Linked DNA regions of Allorhodopirellula heiligendammensis. The protein of the gene in region 2 interacts with the protein of the main gene of each other region in a pairwise test. Links are inferred from orthologs where the notes say so. Each region holds a gene or a part of one and is shown on either strand. Other genes may lie near its edges. The genes, in order: dnaE, Poly21_RS16040 and ctaD.

Region 1 (4,275 bases), on a different replicon or contig from region 2:
GAGCGGTTTTAGATAGTAGCCGGAGGTTGCTGCAACGCAGCGCACCTCCGGTAACCATCTTTGATCCCTTCGGGATCCGGACGAAGTTATCCGGTGGTGGCGCTGCGCTTACCACCGGCTATTGTCTCAGAAATCCCTCCGGGATAGACGACACGATCCCGACCGTATCGAGCGGAGCGGACACTCAAGTCGCTCCCACCGCGGAGCGGTCTTAGATAATAGCCGGAGGTTGCTGCAACGCAGCGCACCTCCGGTAACCAAAATCGAAAAAGACAATGGACCCCGAACGGGGTCCAAGACCGCTCACATTCTCCCTATCGCTGCGGTTTGCTCATCAGAAGTTTGTAGTGTCCGTTGCCGAGGAGGTCGTCGAGTCGTTCGCGGAGCTGGGGTGAGATGTCGACCTTGAATTTGTCGGCGCGGAAATGCACTGTCTCGCCTTCTTGCAAGGCCATCGAAAGATGCAGCTCTTTCGAACCTGGATAGCCGCGCACGATCTCGCGGACTTTCGAGACGGTTGTCTCGTCGTGATCCGCTTCGTCGAGCCGGATTCGCATGCCGTGGGTGAACTTGTTGTCGAGTTCCTCCAGCGGTGTGATCTCGTCGACAATCAAGTTGACTTCGTCACCGCCACCACGCCGGTCGACTTTCCCTTTAAGCAGCACGACCGCATCGGGCTGGACGCGCTCGCCGCAGACGGCAAAGCCTCGTGGCCAGAGGATACAGCGGACATTTCCCTGCATGTCTTCGAGATCGAAGTTGGCGTACTTGCTGGGTTGGCCCGGTTTGGGGTTCTTGGTATGAGCGAGCTTGATCGAGCTGAGCATGCCGCCCAGGATCACCTCGTCGCGATCACTGCACTGGGCGAGCGATTCGGTGGTATGCGTGCGGAATGTCGCGAGTTTGGGTTCAAACTCCGCTAGCGGGTGACTGTGCAAATAGAAGCCCAGCACCTCTTTTTCAGCGAGCAGTTTTTCCCGGTCCGGCCATTCTTCGATGTCGGGCATCGGCACACCGGCCGACCCTCCGCTGTCGGTTGATTCTTCTTCCTCATCAAACGCACCAAACAAACTCGCTTGTCCGTGTTTCTTGTCCGCTTGCACGGCCGCACCCGCTTGCAGCGCCCGTTCGACCACAGCTGCGAGCTGGCTGCGTTTGGCGCCAAAGCTGTCCATCGCACCGGCTTTGATCAGTGTTTCGATTGCGCTGCGGTTACAGTCGTGGGGATCGACTCGCTCACAGAAATCAAAGATATCGCGAAACGGTCCGTTCTTAGCCCGTTCGGCTTCGATCGAAACCGCTGTCGATCCACCACAGGCTTTGATCGCCGAGAGCGCGAAGGGGATTTTGTTTTCGGTCACGCTGAAGTCAGCAGCGGAGGTATTCACGTCCGGCGGGATGACTTCGATCTCCATCCGATCGCAGTCCTCCATGTGCTCGACGAGTGCATCCTTGCGTTTGAAATTCCGCCCTGAGATATCACTCGACAACAACGCGGCCATGAACTCGGTGGGATAGTGAGCTTTCAGGTACGCGGTTTGATAGGCGACGAGCGCATATGCGGTACTGTGACTCTTATTAAAGCCGTAGCCCGCGAATTTGACGATGAGATTCCAAATGTCTTCGGCGTCCTTCTCAGCCAAGCCGTTCTTGACACTGCCGGCGATGAAGACGTCGTGGTTGGCATCGATCAATGCCTGTTTCTTTTTCGAAATCGCTTTAATGCACGTGTAGGCTTTGGCCAGCGGCACGTCACCGAGGCGATTGAGAATCCGCATCACCTGTTCTTGGTAGACCATGATCGAGTTGGTCTCTTCCAGGATCTCCTTGAGCACGGGGTGCTTGTATTCAGGTTGTTGTCGACCGTGTTTGATGTTGACGTAATCGTCAACCATCCCGCCTTCGAGCGGCCCCGGACGATAGAGTGCCGCGGTCGCGATGATGTCGTTGAATGTGTCCGGCTTCATCCGCTGCAAAAGATCGCGGATGCCGCCCGACTCAAGCTGGAAGACGCCCTTGGTCTCACCCCGTTGCAGCAACGCGTAGCTGGGTTTGTCGTCGAGCGGGAACTTTAAAGGATCGATCTTCTGCCCCGTGGTCTGCTCGACGAGCTTGACCGTTCGGCTTAGGATGGTCAGGTTTCTTAGACCCAGAAAGTCCATTTTGAGCAGGCCGGACGCTTCTACGTCGGCCATCGCCCACTGCGTGATCACGTCCTGTTTTCCGGGAACACGACCGAGTGGCACGTATTCGGTCAGCGGTTTGTCGGCGATCACGACGGCGGCAGCGTGCGTGCCGACATTTCGCGCCAAACCTTCGATTTTCATCGCCAGATTGAGCAGCTCGCGGATCTCCGGGTCGCCGTCATAGGCCATCTTCAAGTCCGCACTCTTGTCAAGCGCTTTCTTAATCGTGATCTTCAGCTCATCAGGCACCATCTCGGTGATCTGATTGACGCGTGAGAGTGGGATCCCAAGGGCGCGACCGGTGTCCTTGATCGCCGCCTTGGCGGCCAGCGTTCCGAACGTCCCGATCTGGCACACCATCTCGTGCCCGTATCGTTGTTTGACGTAGTCGATGACCTCGATACGACGTTCTTTTTCAAAGTCGATATCGATATCCGGCGGCTCGGTGCGGCTCTCGTCGAGAAACCGTTCGAATAGCAAGTCATACCGCAGCGGACAAACGTGCGACATGTACAGGGCGTAGCACACGATCGCGCCCACGCCGCTGCCCCGAGCCGTCGCCGAGATACCAACGCTGCGAGCGTGATTGACGAAGTCCCACACGATCAAGAAGTAGGTCGGGTAACCGAGTTTTTCGATCACGTCGAGTTCGCGGTCCAGCCGCGCCATTACCTCGTCGGATAGCTTGCCATCGATGATCCGCTCGTCGTCGCCTTCATATCGCTCCATCAAACCCTGTTCGCACAAGTCACGGAGGTACTGCAGCGGTGTCTTTTCGTCGGGGCATTCGAAGCCGGGGAAGAAGTACTTGTTGAACTCGATCTCGATGTCGACCGTGTCGGCGATCTGCTGACTGCGGGCGACCGCATCATCGAGCCCAGGGAATTTCTCGTACATCTGCTCGGGGCTGCGCAGGAAGAACTGATCGTTCTCCATTTTCATGCGCGTTTGGTCGGTACGGAACCGACCGGTGTTGATGCACAGCATGATGTCTTGTGCTTCGGCGTCATCGGGATCGACGTAGTGACAATCGCTGGTCGCAACAAGTGGAAGCCCCATTTGATTGGCGATCGTGACGGCGCCTTCGAGTTGTTGGCGCTGGATATCGACTTCGTTGTTCATGATCTCGATGAAGTAACGATCATCGAAAACGTTGTGGAACCAGCCTGCGATCTTTTTAGCTTCCCGCTCGTGCTCTTCCGTGGCGACGCCTTTGAGAATCGCGCGGCTGAACTCGCTGCTGACGCAGCCTGACAAGCAGATGATGCCCTCACTGTGCTTTTCGAGAATCTCTTTGTCGATCCGTGGTTTGAAGTAGAAACCTTCCAGCGACGCGGCCGAGGCCAGTTTGATGAGATTCTTAAATCCGGTGCGGTTTTGGGCGAGTAGGGTCAGGTGATAACTCGCCGCCTTGCTGCTGCTGGCGCCGCCCTTGTCGAACCGGCTGCCCGGGGCGATGTAGGCTTCATAGCCGATGATCGGATTGATGCCAGCGTCCTTGGCCTTGCGGTAGAACTCGAGGGCTCCGTGTAGGTTCCCGTGATCGGTCAGTGCTAGCGAGTTCATGCCATGATCGACCGCGCGGGAGACCAGTTTGCCGATGTCGCCGGCCCCGTCGAGCAGGCTGTAGTGGCTGTGGCAGTGCAGGTGGACAAATGGACGGGGCGGCTTGATCGTCCCGTCGGCGGCCAAATCGGATGCAGCAGCAGGAATAATGGCGTTCATGGCAGAAAATTATTCGGGGGTACGCTCGCGGACGCGAATCGCGTCAGGGTCGGATCGTTCAACCTAGCGGCTCGAGCGAGGTCTGTTCAGAGGCGGTGAGGTAGAAATTTCGAGATCCGAGAAAACGGGGGCTAGCGTCCCAACGGCTCCTGAGAGTGGGGCTGTTCAATATTCAGGTGGACCCGGTATTTTGAGACGCCCCTCTGCCGATGAATTTTCATTCCCAAAAAGAGAGTCGTTTGCATGTTTTGCCGCCTGTTCGCTTCCCTGTCATTGGCGATTACCGTGATCACCGCCTCCCTGCTCTCGTCGTCCACCGCCCGACTCCACGCCGACGAGGGCATGTATTTGTTCAATGACTTGC
Region 2 (3,070 bases):
CGGCCAAGCGTTCAAACGCCTGCACCAGCAGATGCAAACCCTTCTCAGGAGCAATCCGAGCGAAATAGCCGACGCGGAACTCGCCCGCAACTTTCGTGTGCGGCGTGGGCAACCCATCGGCCACCGAGGCCGCGGCGACCAAGTCCACCTCCCCAAACGGCTTCAGATCGATCGACAGCGGATGGATCTCGAACTTCTCCGCTGGGATGCTCAACAGCCCGCACATTTTGTCTCGGTAAAAACGACTGTAGGTCACGAACGTGTCGACGCTCTCGGCTAGCTCTTGGCATAACAAGATCGCTTTGCGACGAACGTTGTCGGGCAGTTGATCTAGAAAGATATCATCACCCTGCAAGACGACAATGATTTTGGTGTCGGGCAAACGCTCGGCGATGGAGGGAATCACACCGCCAATCAATAGGTTACTTAGAATAATCGCATCGGGCCGATGCTCAGTTTCAAGCCAGCGGACGAGCCGCTCGACCTCACTGGCCTGGCGTCCGTGCTCACCCCGCAACATCGATAGCGTCAAGTCGCCGAGCTTGGCTGGATCGGTGCCGACGGCGTTCCGGGTTGCCGCGCCGATGATCCCAGGTCGATCAAGCCACGACCGCAGGCCGCGGGGAACCCAACGCAGCAACGGAATCTGCTGCAGCAAGTACACTTGAATCCCGCCGAGGAAGATTTGGTCCGACGCGATACCGGGCTCGTCGGTGCGGATGGGTGTGTAGACAGGCTGCAACAAGACGTCGTCACCGATCGCCCGCATCGCTTTGGCGAGCGAGTTGTCGTGCATGCAGCTGCCGCAATACATGCCAGCGGCTCCGGCGGTTAGAAAGACGATTTTCAAATCAGATCACTGTACAAAGATGAGTCAACGTCGATACTAGTGAGACATGCTCGCAGCCTGTCCAATCGGAGGCGACAGGCGGCAAGCCCGCTCCAAGTTTTGCCAGTCATTATCACCACCATTTTCCACGACACCATCATGCACCCTTGGATTGCCGACCGCACGAAAACATTCGACAGCAGCGGGATTCGACGGGTGTTTGATCTCGCTGCAAAACTCAAAGACCCGATCAATCTTTCGATCGGGCAGCCCGATTTCGATGTACCCGATGAGATCAAGGAGGCGGCGATCGACGCGATCCGCGATGGCCGCAACGCTTACTCGCCGACACAGGGCATCGCCCCACTGCGGGAAGCCATCCTAGCAGAAGTTCGCGACAAGTACCCTGGTCAAGACCGCGACGTGTTTATCAGCAGCGGCACCAGTGGCGGATTGGTCCTATCGATGCTGTCCATGATCAATCCGGGCGACGAAGTGATCTTTCTCGATCCGTACTTCGTCATGTACCCCGCCTTGGTACGGCTCGCTGGCGGAGTGCCTGTCGCGGTGGATTCCTATCCTGATTTCCGGCTTGATCCCGACAAGATAGCGGCCGCAATCACCCCCAAAACTAAAATGATTTTGGTAAATAGCCCCGCCAACCCCACCGGCGTGACGGCTAGCGAAGCGGACCTCCGCGCAGTCGCCGAGATTGCCGCTCAACATCACATTGCGCTGCTGTCCGATGAAATCTACAGCCGGTTCTTCTACGATGGCGAGTTTTACTCCCCTGCAGAAGCTAACCCGGATACCATCGTCATCGATGGTTTTAGTAAATCACACGCGATGACAGGGTGGCGCGTTGGCTATATCCATGGCCCACCCGAAGTGATCGCGACCATGCTCAAAATCCAACAGTTTTCGTTTGTCTGTGCCCCGCAACCCGCCCAATGGGGAGCACTTCGCGCCGCCGAGATCTCCATGCAGACGAACGTGGACGACTACCGCAGAAAACGCGATTTCCTTGTCGATGAACTGTCCCCACACTATGAACTGACATCCCCCGGCGGTGCGTTCTACCTGTTCCCCAAAGCACCGGGAGCGGCGGGCGGGGCGGCGTTTGTCGAACACGCCATTTCGCAGGGCTTGCTGATCATCCCCGGGAATATCTTCAGTGCGCGGGACACGCATTTCCGCATCAGCTTCGCCGCTAGTGACGAAACGCTCCGTCGCGGCGCCGAGATGCTGATCAAGCTGGCCGGGGCGGCGACCTAGGATGGCGCTGGCAAGGCGACTTTGACGGGATGCTGGGGTTGCCCGTCACGGGGGCGCGAAACTTGACATGCGGGGTGGGGTTGAACGACTGACTGGCTACCGGTCTGGACCGACGGCCCCCATCACACTCCCAACCTTGGAGCACAACTTCTTGCGATACCTCATTTCGATCATCCTGTGCGGATTCGTGCTCGGTACATGCACTCGGGCTGTCGTGGCCGCCGATGCGACGACGGCTCCCATGAGCGACGGTTGGCCTCAGTGGCGCGGGCCGGGAGCGTCGGGCACTGCCGAGGATGCTCATCCACCAACAACGTGGAGTGAAACTCAAAACATTCGTTGGAAGATCGAGGTACCCGGCATTGGGAGCAGCACCCCCATCATTTTGGGCAATCGCGTTTATGTGAGCTCAGCAGTGAAGACCGATCGAGTGGCCGAGAACGCACAGTCCGCCACCGGTCAACCCGCCGAAGACCAACCAACTGTTCAGCGCGGCGATCGCCGTGGTTTCGGCGGCCCAGCGGGCCGAGCCTCTGGCGACCGAGGCCCTGGCGAAAGGGGTCCTGGCGAAAGGGGTCCTGGAGGTCGCGGCCGGGGTGGGGCGGGCGGTGGCGCTGCGCTTACCAACTACTACGATTTCATGGTGCTTGCTTACGATCGGGCTACCGGCGATGAGATCTGGCGTACCACCCTAGCGCAGCAGGTGCCGCATGAAGCCGGTCACTCCACCAATACCTTTGCCTCCTCATCCCCAGTGACTGATGGCGAGCGACTTTATATGTCGTTCGGTTCCCGCGGCGTGTTCTGTCTGGATTTCGACGGCAATCCAATCTGGGAGGTGGACCTGGGCCAAATGCAAACCCGTGCGCAGTTTGGCGAAGGTAGCTCCCCAGCGGTCTACGATGACACTTTGGTGGTGCCCTGGGACCACGAGGGCGAGTCGTTCATTGTCGCCCTGGACACCAA
Region 3 (3,014 bases), on a different replicon or contig from region 2:
TCACGCAACCATCCTCCAATGGCGACCATCAACACCATCACGCCCGCCACTGAAATGAACGGATTGGTTGCGATACCCACCGCCGCCAACGCCACGCCTGCAGCGGATACCATCGGCCATGCCGTAGGTGCAGGCATGCCAATTGATTCCGACTCTTCGTTGACTTCACTCATGAACTACTCACTCGTCTCCGCCCACCAGGACTACAAATACACCACTAACACGATCACGATCCACACCGTGTCAACCAAGTGCCAGTACCATGACACCATTTCAGGTGCCTCGCTATCGACTGCCAGATCTCCTCGTCGCCGTTTCCAGAGCAACAAACTCATCACACCCAAACCGATCGTCACGTGCGCTGCATGAAAGCCGATTAATGTGAAAAAGGTAGTGCCGAATAAATTGCGGCTAATCGTCAGCCCATCATGCACAATCAATTGATACCATTCGTATGCGGTCCCACACAGGAACAAGCTTCCCAGCACAATGGTCACCAGCATCCATCGCGTGAACCGGGGCACATCGCTGCGATCAAACGCTTTGACCGCCAATCCGATCGCCACACTGCTACTGAGCAAAAACACGCTATCCAAAATCGCCAGGGGCAAACTTAGTGATGTTTCGGGAGTCGGACCATGAAGTGTCGCCCCTCGATAGGTCACGTAAGCAATCAGCAATGTCGCAAAAAACACAGCTTCCGAACACAGAAAGGTGAGCACGCCCACTCGCGTAGCCGAAAGCGTGACGCTGTCCGGTGGAGGACAGGGCTGCTGGGGTGTTGATAGCTCGCTCACGGCGATGGTTTCACTCATGTATCCAGTCCGGATCTTCAGGGTGCTTTTTATCCCAAAGGGGGCGTCGACTTCGAACGATGGGTATTGTTTCGAAATTATAGGATGCTGGCGGCGAACTCGTCGCCCACTCTAGCGTCCACGCGTCCCAAGGATCGTCACCGGCAATCCTGCCCCGCTGAAGCGACCACAGCAAATTGACGAACATAACCGCAAAACCGGCCCCCATCACGAAACCGCCCACCGTTGAAATTTGATTCCAAATCTCCCAGCCCTGTCCGGCCTGGTAGGTGTAAACACGCCGGGGCATGCCCATCAGCCCCGAGATGTGCATGGGTGCAAACGTCAGGTTGAAGCCAATCAATTGCAGCCAAAAATGCCATTTACCCCACGTCTCATCGAGCATCCGCCCAGTGGCTTTGGGGTACCAATAGTAAAGGCCTGCCATCAACGCGAACAAACTCCCCCCGAACAATACATAATGAAAGTGGGCGACTAAGAAATAACTATCGGAAACCTGCCAGTCGACTGGAACCGCCGCTAACATCACTCCCGTCAGTCCGCCAATCAAGAACATCGATAGGAACCCAAGTGCAAACAACATCGGGGTGTGCAACCGCAAGCGACCTCCGTACAGCGTCGCCGTCCAGTTGAAAATTTTAATTCCGGTGGGTACCGCGATCAAAAAACTCGCCGCTGAGAAGAATGCATCCAACCCGTCGTTCAAGCCGACAGTGAACATGTGATGGGCCCACACCCCCATGCTGATGAATCCAATCGCAGTCGTCGACATCGCCAGCGTGGTGTGGCCAAAGATGACTTTGCGAGAAAATACCGGCACCACTTCCGAAATGATTCCAAAGGCTGGCAAGGCCATGATGTATACCTCGGGATGCCCGAAAAACCAAAATAGGTGCTGCCACAAAATCGCAGAGCCTCCTGCCTGGGTATCGAAGAAGTGCGCCCCCAAATGTCGATCCATCAACAACATAACTTGGGCGGCGGTGAAGGGCGGAAATGCAAACACGATCAACCAGGCATCGACCAGCATCATCCACACGAATAACGGCAGCTTACCGATTGCCATCCCCGGTGCACGCATCGACACGATCGTGGCAATCAGATTGATCGCGAAAGTGAGCGTCCCCACGCCGCTGACGAGCGTCGCCAGAATCCAATAGTCGACACTGCTGCCGCGTGAATACGCGGGAGAAGTTAACGGCGCATACGCGAACCACCCCACATCGGGCGCAGAACCGGCGCCATAGAGAGCCTCGCCCGTAAAATAGCTGAGGTAAAGAATCATGCCGCCAAATAACGACATCCAAAACCCGAACGCATTGAGTCGCGGAAATGCCACATCACGGGCACCGATCATCAGGGGGATGAGGTAGTTGGCAAACCCTGCGATCATCGGCATGACGACGAAAAAAATCATCGTGGTGCCGTGCATTGTAAACAGCTGGTTGAACGTGTCGGCTTCGACGAGCGTGTTATTGGCCGACCACAACTGCATGCGGATCCAGATAACTTCCAAGCCTCCCAGAACCAGGAAAAACAAACTCATCATCAGGTACATCAAGCCGATGCGTTTATGATCCACCGTCGTCACCCATCCATGCAACCGCGTGACCAGAGGCGGCGCGGGCGATTCGATGGTGGGTTCGGCAATCGCCATGGTTTACTCCAACGTGATCATGTAGTCGACGATTTGCTTGACATCAGTATCCGATAACCGCATATCTGGCATCCGGCACCCGGACTTGTCCAAGTTGGGATCCTTGATCCACCGCGTCAAATGCTCCCGATCATTGTCCATAATCCCCGCAGCCAATGTTTCTCGACTCATCAAGTGAGTAAGATCCGGCCCGAATTTCCCAGTCGCATGCGTGCCTCCAATGGTGTGACAATTGGCGCACGCCAGTTCCATGAACCGGGCGTGCCCTGCGAGAGCACCTGTTGTTTTTGTTTCCGAGGGCGATTCAGCGGGACGCTCGGTACTGGGTGGCAGCGCATTCTGCTGCTGGTGCGAAATCCATGTCGCATAATCCGCAGGCGAAACGACACGCACACGGATCAACATTTTAGCGTGTTGCGTTCCACAATACTCCGCGCAGCGACCCGCAAACGTGCCCTCCTGATCAGCCTGAATCCACATCTGGTTCGTCTTGCCAGGTATCAAGTCAGTTTTACCAGCCAGCCTCGGCACCCAGAAACTAT

Evidence for each region.
Region 1: the proteins of Poly21_RS16040 (region 2) and dnaE interact in binary tests that used the Escherichia coli proteins (3 or more experiments, as listed by UniProt). The link is inferred for Allorhodopirellula heiligendammensis from one-to-one orthologs.
Region 3: the proteins of Poly21_RS16040 (region 2) and ctaD interact in binary tests that used the Escherichia coli proteins (3 or more experiments, as listed by UniProt). The link is inferred for Allorhodopirellula heiligendammensis from one-to-one orthologs.

The regions. Positions count from the first base shown.
Region 1 is NZ_SJPU01000005.1:122,716-126,990, forward strand. The notes cover bases 115-4,235. They hold dnaE (DNA polymerase III subunit alpha), read right to left. Parts: upstream 3,912-4,235; coding sequence 315-3,911; downstream 115-314. Other genes in these bases: Poly21_RS24990 (S46 family peptidase), read left to right, coding at 4,155-4,235. Also shown: more of Poly21_RS24990, read left to right, coding at 4,236-4,275. UniProt on the Escherichia coli protein: DNA polymerase III is a complex, multichain enzyme responsible for most of the replicative synthesis in bacteria. This DNA polymerase also exhibits 3' to 5' exonuclease activity. The alpha chain is the DNA polymerase catalytic subunit.
Region 2 is NZ_SJPU01000002.1:1,523,629-1,526,698, reverse strand. What follows is about bases 131-3,046. They hold Poly21_RS16040 (pyridoxal phosphate-dependent aminotransferase), read left to right. Parts: upstream 131-988; coding sequence 989-2,104; downstream 2,105-3,046. Other genes in these bases: Poly21_RS16035 (PQQ-binding-like beta-propeller repeat protein), read left to right, coding at 2,346-3,046; Poly21_RS16045 (glycosyltransferase family 4 protein), read right to left, coding at 131-850. Also shown: more of Poly21_RS16045, read right to left, coding at 1-130; more of Poly21_RS16035, read left to right, coding at 3,047-3,070. UniProt on the Escherichia coli protein: Shows aminotransferase activity with methionine and histidine as substrates, and to a lesser extent also with phenylalanine.
Region 3 is NZ_SJPU01000003.1:592,934-595,947, reverse strand. Bases 141-3,000 are described here. They hold ctaD (cytochrome c oxidase subunit I), read right to left. Parts: upstream 2,473-3,000; coding sequence 808-2,472; downstream 141-807. Other genes in these bases: coxB (cytochrome c oxidase subunit II), read right to left, coding at 2,476-3,000; Poly21_RS22190 (cytochrome c oxidase subunit 3), read right to left, coding at 204-815; ctaF (aa3-type cytochrome oxidase subunit IV), read right to left, coding at 141-173. Also shown: more of ctaF, read right to left, coding at 1-140; more of coxB, read right to left, coding at 3,001-3,014. UniProt on the Escherichia coli protein: Cytochrome bo(3) ubiquinol oxidase is the terminal enzyme in the aerobic respiratory chain of E.coli that predominates when cells are grown at high aeration.